2 regions of the Tatumella sp. UBA2305 genome follow, and region 2 is predicted to be linked to the other one. Evidence: predicted binding sites of a transcription regulator. Region 2 holds the regulator's gene; the other holds the start of a gene.

Region 1 (4,439 bases), on a different contig from region 2:
GTAAATATGGCAAGCCGATTATTGACCGTGTTTTGCGCTATGAAACCCCACTGGAACAGGCGATGCAATGTGCACTGATTTCTATGGATTCCACGCTGGCCAGTAATATATCCGTAGGGCTGCCGTTGGATGTGATGATTTACCGGACCGACAGTTACAGCGATGCAGAACAGTACCACCTGACAGATCAGCACCCTTATTTCTCACAAATCAGGCAGTTATGGAGCAAAGGCCTGCTGAGTGTCTTTACCCGTCTGCCGCCTCTCGAATTATAATCCTCTCTCTGTGATGGCAGCCTGTTGCTGTCATCACTCTGTCATCCCTGAAAAGTAATGTGCATCAGTGCCTTATTTAATCTGTATCAGGGGGACTCCCGGTGTTTACCGTCGATCATCTGTTGCGGGACTATTGGCCTGAATTTAATGCCTCTGCATGGCAAAAACGGTTTTTACGCCGGGTGATGCGTGAACAGGAATTTATCCGGTTTGCTGCTGAATATCCTCATCTTCATGGACTGGAGATGGTTGAGCAGATGCTCGAGTACCTGGATGTTCGCTGTGAACTCACCGCACGTGAACTGGAACAAATACCGGTCAGTGGCCCGCTGGTGCTGGTGGCTAACCATCCACTGGGCGCGTTAGATGGACTGGCCTTATTGCATGCCGTAGCTCAGGTCAGACGCGATGTGAAGATAGTGGCTAACCGTTTACTGATGAGTCTCACCTGCCTGCATCCGGTGTTACTGCCGGTGGATAACATGGGGCAGAAAACCGGGCGCGAGCAGTTGTCCGGTATCCGGCAACAACTGGCTAATCAGGGAGTGGTTATCATCTTCCCTGCGGGTGAAGTTTCGCGCTTAAGCAGCAAGGGAATTAAAGATGGTCGCTGGCACCACAGCTTTGTCCGGCTGGCTGCCAAAAGCCGTGCTCCGGTGCTGCCCGTCTTTGTCGCCGGTAAAAACAGTTTGCCATTTTATCTGACAGCCAAACTCTGTCCGCCGGCAGCGTTACTCATGTTGGTCAGGGAAATGTTCCGGTGTCGTGGGACTACCGTAAAAATGCAGGTGGGTGCCCGCATTCCTTTCAGTAACTGGTATGACGGTCACACCCCGGCCAAAGAGCTGGCTTCCCGGCTACGTAAACATCTTTACCGGATTGCCCGTGGCCGCCCCGGGCTGTTTCAGACCGAAAATGCCATTGCCCGACCTGAAGACAGGGTAGCCGTGCGTAAGCAACTGTTTAGCAGTGAACTGTTGGGGAGGCTACCCGACGGCAAATATATTTTTCTCTGGCAACGCGGCAAGGAGAGCTATGTACCGGTGTTGAGGGAGATTGGTCGTTTAAGGGAAATAGCTTTTCGGGCTGTCGGGGAAGGCAGTGGTCGGCGCCGGGATCTGGATCGCTACGATGACGACTACTTCCATCTGGTATTGTGGGACGATGAAACACTGGAAATTGTCGGTGCCTATCGTCTGTTGCCCACCGCATCACAACTCACGGATGCAGAGACCCGGGGGATCTACAGCCAAAGCCTGTTTGAATATGACCCGGGTATGCTACCGGTATTGTCACAGGGTATTGAACTGGGTCGGAGTTTCGTTCAGCCAGCTTACTGGGGCAGTCGCGGGCTGGAGTACCTGTGGATGGGAATCGGTGCATTTCTGGCCCGATATCCGCATATTCGTTATCTTTTCGGTCCGGTCTCCATATCCGGTGGGCTTCCGTTAGCGGCACGTGATTTGCTGGTGGCTTTTTACCGGCTCTATTTCCCTCCGGCGGCAGAACTGGCCACATCCCGGCGTCCTTACCCTGCGTCGTTACCCGAAGTGCTTGCTCAGTTTAGTGGTGATGATTATCAGCAGGACTTGCGCTGTCTGAAGCGCCTGCTGGCGAATATGGGATGCGCTATACCGCCATTGTACAAACAGTATTCGGAGCTTTGTGAACCCGGAGGGGTGCAGTTCATTGATTTCGGTAGTGATCCGGATTTCAATAACTGTGTTGATGGGCTGGTGCTGGTGGATTTATCGCTGATTAAGCCGCTGAGATATCAGCGCTATGTCGGGGTATTTACCCGACAGGATGCCATGAATACACAGCCGAAGGAGACAGTATCGGATACGGCAGAATAAAGCAGGGGACTGGCCCCTGCTTAGCCAAACTCAGGCGTGAGTATTGCTGTTCATGCGGCCCAAATCTTTGTCCAACAGGAAAGCACCGTTGGAACTGTTTTCCAGCATGCCCAGTTTATCCAGAACATTTTTAAAGATCTTCTCTTCTTCATGCTGCTCGGCAACATACCATTGCAGGAAGTTGAAGGTAGAGTAGTCCTGAGTGGTCATCGCGGCATGCGCCAGTTCATTGATTTTACCAGTGATTAACTGCTCATGCTGATAAGTCCGGGTAAACACATCAGACAGGGATTCAAAAGTGACCGGCGGAGCATCAATACTGCCCAGTACCGGTAATGCGCCGGTATCACTCAGGTAATCAAACAGACGCTGCATATGGTCCATTTCTTCACGGGAGTGGGTTTTCAGGAATGAAGCGGCTCCTTCGTAGCCTTTATCCGCACACCATGCACTCATTTGCAGATACAAATTGGCGGAATAGAATTCCAGATTTAACTGATCGTTCAGGCGGGAAATCATATCAGGAGTAAGCATAACAGTGACCTTTTAACAGAGATTATATTTTGTAACTTTATGGTGACGAATTATGCATCAGTTAAACGGCCTTGTGAAGAGGGTGTTTTGATAATTTCTTTATTTTTCATGCTCTTAGTAATGCGAATTATTTGGAATACGTAATAAAAGTCTTTCTCATTGTTATCTGTTTTTTAACAGGTAGCAGATACCCCGCCAGTATCTGCTTCAGCACTAAACCGGAAGTCGCAGAGTTTTCCGGCAGAAAATGGCGCTTATTTCAGCGGTCAGCAACAATAAACCCTGCGGGCTGACATACCGTAAACGCCCGGTTTCATGTAACATATGCCCCGCGGAGAGCGGTGACGGGCAGAAATGCGGACCAAAACCCCTCCGGAACAAGTCCCGGGTATTGACTGATGTCGGTGATTGCCGGTCAGTGATCTCTGTGATAAACGCCGGTGAAATATTTCCCGGCCTGCGTGATTTTCCGGAAATGCATTCCTGCAATGTGTTTCCGCCAACAGTGAAGAACCTGTTAATGGCTACAGCACCCTTTTTAGACGAAGTGGCTCGTCGCCGCACATTTGCGATTATTTCGCATCCGGATGCGGGTAAAACCACAATTACAGAAAAAGTTTTGTTATTCGGACAGGCTATTCAGACGGCCGGGACGGTAAAAGGTCGTGGTTCCAGCCAACATGCTAAATCAGACTGGATGGAGATGGAGAAACAGCGCGGGATCTCGATAACCACTTCGGTGATGCAGTTTCCTTACCGCGATAAGCTGGTTAATCTGCTGGATACCCCGGGACATGAAGACTTCTCGGAAGATACCTACCGTACTCTGACGGCGGTCGACTGCTGTCTGATGGTGATTGACGCCGCGAAAGGGGTCGAAGACCGGACCCGTAAACTGATGGAAGTGACCCGTTTACGTGATACGCCGATCCTGACTTTTATGAATAAACTTGACCGTGATATCCGTGATCCAATGGAAGTCATGGATGAAGTTGAGAGTGAACTGAAGATCGCCTGTGCCCCAATTACCTGGCCTGTCGGCTGCGGGAAGCTGTTTAAAGGGGTATATCATCTGTATAAAGATGAAACCTATCTTTATCAGAGCGGGCAGGGACATACCATCCAGGAAGTTCGTACGGTCAAAGGGCTGAATAACCCACAGCTGGATGAAGCGATTGGTGATGAACTGGCCTCACAATTGCGCGAAGAACTGGAACTGGTTCAGGGGGCATCCCATGAATTCGATCATGAGGCGTTCCTGCAGGGCCAACTGACTCCGGTATTCTTTGGTACCGCACTGGGTAACTTTGGTGTCGACCATATGCTGGATGGCCTGGTGAGCTGGGCTCCGGAGCCAATGCCACGCCGAACCGATACCCGGGAAGTTGTTGCTGCTGATGAAAAATTTTCCGGATTTGTATTTAAAATTCAGGCCAATATGGATCCGAAACACCGCGACCGTGTGGCTTTCCTGCGTGTAGTGTCGGGTAAGTATGAAAAAGGCATGAAGATGTACCAGGTGCGAACCGGTAAAGAGGTGGTGATCTCTGATGCTCTGACCTTTATGGCCGGAGACCGTGCGCATGTTGAAGAAGCCTATCCTGGCGATATTATCGGTCTGCACAATCACGGGACCATTCAGATTGGTGATTCATTTACTCAGGGTGAGAAAATGAAGTTTACCGGCATTCCTAACTTCGCACCGGAACTGTTCCGTCGCATTCGTCTGCGCGATCCGCTGAAGCAAAAACAGTTGCTGAAAGGTCTGGTTCAG
Region 2 (4,439 bases):
TATTGGCGTCATTCATCGCACTGGAGTATGATTGCGCGCTAAATTTTTATCGTGTGCTTTTAACATGATAACTGTGTTCATTCATCATTTTTCTGCGTGTATCTGATACAACGCAGGTGTTCAGTTTCAAAAATCATGGCAAAAGAAAATACGGATCGTACTACGCTCGATTTGTTCGCCAACGAACGCCGGCCAGGTCGTCCCAAAACCAGTCAGCTCTCGCGGGATGAGCAATTGCGGATAAATAAACGCAATCAGCTAAAACGCGATAAAGTCCGTGGACTACAGCGGGTTGAACTCAAGATGAGCAGTGACATTGTCGATGCTCTGAACTCTCTGGCGGCAGAACAAAACCTGAGTCGAAGTGAACTCATAGAACAAATTATTCTGGCTCAACTGAAACAAGATTAGGTTCGGACAACCGCACTCAGGAGCAAATCTGGCCTGTTTACAAGTTTCTCACACCACACAGGTCTGTTATCATCTGCATATCTGTACTGAAATTACAATTATCTGATCTGAAGATTCAAGAGGTTATACCCACATGGCAATCGTAGGCATCTTTTTTGGCAGCGATACCGGCAACACTGAAAACATCGCAAAAATGATCCAAAAACAATTGGGTAAGGACGTTGCTGAAGTGCACGACATCGCGAAAAGTACCAAAGAAGATTTGGAAGCTTTCGATATTCTGTTGCTGGGTATCCCGACCTGGTACTACGGTGAAGCACAGTGCGACTGGGATGATTTCTTCCCTACCCTGGAAGAAATTGATTTTAACGGCAAGCTGGTCGCTCTGTTCGGTTGTGGTGACCAGGAAGATTATGCGGAATATTTCTGTGATGCTCTCGGCACGATCCGTGACATTATCGAACCAAACGGTGCCGTAATTGTAGGTCACTGGCCAACTGCCGGTTACCATTTTGAAGCCTCCAAGGGCCTGGCGGATGACAGCCACTTCCTGGGGCTGGCTATTGATGAAGACCGCCAGCCGGAGCTTACCAGTCAGCGAGTCAGCCAGTGGGTGAACCAGGTGTCAGACGAGCTGCAACTGAAAGAAATCCTCGACGCTTAATAGGGTTTTTCATCAGAGTTGTGGTACTGTTAACTTCAGCACCTGCGGGAATGACTAAGATGGCCAGTAGCACCCGCATTAATTTCTTCAGCATATAATACAGACACGGACATTTCAGGGGTTCAGGGAACAAAGACTGAAGTTACCTGAGAACAACAAACTGTCTGTTTTTTCTCTGTGACAGTTCCTTGTCCGGTGGGCATTTCTCCGGGAGTGTTTAAGAGCTGTAGTTTCAATTTTGGTGCATCAGTTCTATAATGGATTAAAAAATATAAGGTCATTAACCAAACTTCAGGGCTTCTTGCCAAAGTCATTTTTCAAAAGTAACAGGACACAAACTGCATGACTGACAACAACTCCGCATTGAAGAAGGCTGGTCTGAAAGTGACACTTCCAAGACTGAAAATTCTGGAAGTGCTTCAGGAACCAGAATGCCACCATGTCAGTGCGGAAGACTTGTACAAACGCCTGATCGATATGGGTGAAGAAATTGGTCTGGCCACGGTATACCGTGTGCTTAACCAGTTCGATGACGCGGGAATCGTAACGCGCCATAACTTCGAGGGCGGGAAGTCAGTTTTTGAATTGACTCAACAACAGCATCATGACCATTTGATTTGCCTCGACTGCGGTAAAGTCATTGAGTTTAGTGATGAGTCAATTGAACAACGCCAGCGTGAAATCGCGACACGGTTTGGCATTAAGCTGACGAACCATAGCCTGTATCTGTATGGCCACTGTACCGAAGGCGATTGCCGCGAAGATGAGTCGCTGCATAACGATAAATAATCAGTATTCCTACTGATTATTCAGGAGTTGCTGAGACAGTCTGTCGCCGGTAGCACAATCACCTGATAAACCCGCATCTTTTGCGGGTTTTTTGTTGCCTGCCACCACCGGACGCCCTCTCCCTTCCCTGCTATTCTGCTAATCTCTTCGCCAGGGGTTAGCTCCCTGGCGAAGATAAAAGCATTTAACGCGATTAAGCTCAGTCCGGCTGTTTATTTCCAACGGTCCTGATAACAGTATCTGTCGTTCCGGCCAGAGTCAGCGGCACATTGCGACTGAAACGTTTTCCATCCGGACTAACTGACCTGATCAGTACATCACCTGTCACCATTGGTGCCTGTTGCGGGTTATAACGCAACCACTGTTGCCCACCATCCGTAGAAAATTCGACAGTTGTCCCGGGTAACGAAGTATTCACCCAGAGACGGCCCGAGCGAATTTCTGCCCCCGGCACCGGAATTCTGTAAGCAATACCGCTGGCATCCAGCCGTGCCAACACTGACTGTCCCAGCAGATTGGCAAACCGCTGCCAGTCGTTATCCAGCCGTTGCTGATCGACATAATGCGTTACGCCCTTCTCAAACCGCCTCCCCTGCTGGTAATCGAGTTCCCAGTCGGCTTTATGCCAGGCGCGTTCAGCCACAGAAAATAATCTCGGATATAGCCGGTATTCCATATCCTGATCGGTACGGACCACTTCGCTCCAGATCTGCGCAGACATCCCGTAAGCCCCCGGCCATGGCCCTTCTGAGGTTGCAGCAAATATCTGTCCGTCGCGATCCGTAGAAATTTCGGCATTTTGTGGCAGATTATCCGGGGTAAAACGGAAAATTTTCTGCTCATCGCTATACCTTGTCGCCCAGTAATAACCAGGTTCTACAGCATTCACTTCATAAGGCATATCCAGATACAGATAATCCGGATTAGAAACAATCACACGATAGCCTTTATTTGCCCAGTCATTGACTGAACCGCTCCCTCCCCAGTACAGCGTATCCCAAAAGTTCAGCGCATTTCTCGCCGTGGCGAACTGTTGGTTATCACGGTTTTCTTTCAGCCCATCCTGCCAGGCCTGAATCCCTTCCATACCCTGCTTTTTCGCAATATCACTGATCTGTAAAGCAAACCAGCCAGGCAGTGCATTTAAGCTGGCCACCTGACCGCTTTTCAGCAATGATGCACATTGCGCTGATTTTGCCCATGGCTTATCCTGGCGGCTAAGGTCCCGCTGACCTTTACCTGCTTCGGGGTTTGCAGTATCAGTATACCCCGGCCCCAGATAGATATTTTTGGCTTCGTCGCCACCAAAATGCCAACGAGTCAACGGTTGTCCGGCCTCCTGATGCATACGAACGATTTCAGACATCACCTTATTGGTGAATCTTAAGGTTGAAGGCAGGCAGGGATTCACAAAGCTGGTCCGGTCATAAAATTGTACGGTAGTCACCTGAGAATCATCACCTTCATCCTGTAAACGATATTCCATTGCCTGTAATGATTTTCCTTCTGCCATCAGTTTTTTATATCTTGCCTCCATTGAAATGACTGCTGCTCTGGCATGTGCAGGCATATCAATTTCTGGTATCACCCGAATCTGTCTGGCATTGGCATACTTCACAATGTCGATATAGTCCTGTCGGCTGAAATAGCCGCTGCCGGTAGTCGTATTGTCCGGACCGGAACCCAATTGAGGTAACAGACAACGGGTTTCACTCAAATCATGACAACGCTGACTTCCCACCTGTGTAAGTTCAGGCAATCCCGGGATCTCAATTCGCCATCCCTCATCATCACTGAGATGCAGGTGCAGAACATTAAGTTTGTAGGCCGCCATTTGGTCCAGGGTACGCATGATGGCCGCTTTGGAATGAAAGTTTCTGGCCACATCGATGAAAATTCCGCGGTAGGCAAAACGCGGGGCATCTTCGATACTCATTACCGGAATGAGTGGTTCTCCATCCAGGGGGATCAACTGCAGTAGCGATTGCAGACCATAAAATACTCCCTGCCCGTCATAACCGGTGATCACGGCTTTTTGCGGGGTAATTTCCAGCCGGTAAGCTCCCTGTTTTACCTTTTTCCCCTGAAATGCTGAAGGTTCGATCCTTGTCTGTAACGGATAACCTTGCCCTGATGAGATACCAGCGTTGTTCAGTGCCTGATTTACCGTACGAGCGGTTTCCGGGGGCAACGCTGTCAAATCGGCTATGATGCCCTGTTTCAGGCTGATATCTTTTGTGCCTAAGACCACTTTCAACGGCGTCGGAATAATTTGCCCCCGCAACTGCCGGGGTTCCAGCAAGCGGGTCTGCAGGTTTTGCTGATAACGGTTTTCCGCGGTCATCAGGATATTGGCATCCGTCGGGCTTCTCCGCCACTGACTGACAGGAACCTCAGCAATGTCCTGCATCTTGTCGGTGTCAGTGACCGCTATAACTTTTGGTACCCCTTGGGTCGATGTAACATACCAGCGTGGCAAGACGTCACTTAACGATACCTGCCAGTATTCATTTATCACCGGTAAGCTGACAGATTGCCCGCCGGGGAAACCGGGAAACTTTTCCGTCGGTTCAAT

The links. The regulator Fur, encoded in region 2, represses iron uptake genes when iron is present. The targets are predictions, from matches to a motif close to ATAATAATGAGAACNACTATCAA.
Region 1: ftnA (non-heme ferritin) is a predicted target of Fur. The motif match lies at 2,809-2,831, and genes of this name have one in related genera.

Annotation. Positions count from the first base shown of each region.
Region 1 is NZ_DDVT01000017.1:136,198-140,636, forward strand. Features, by position in the region: gene B3Z23_RS10925 (peptidase) at 1-275, shown strand, start outside; gene B3Z23_RS10930 (lysophospholipid acyltransferase family protein) at 377-2,131, shown strand; gene ftnA (non-heme ferritin) at 2,162-2,665, opposite strand; gene prfC (peptide chain release factor 3) at 3,186-4,439, shown strand, end outside.
Region 2 is NZ_DDVT01000019.1:76,715-81,153, reverse strand. Features, by position in the region: gene ybfE (LexA regulated protein) at 136-411, shown strand; gene fldA (flavodoxin FldA) at 545-1,075, shown strand; gene fur (ferric iron uptake transcriptional regulator) at 1,418-1,864, shown strand; gene B3Z23_RS12290 (beta-N-acetylhexosaminidase) at 2,064-4,439, opposite strand, start outside.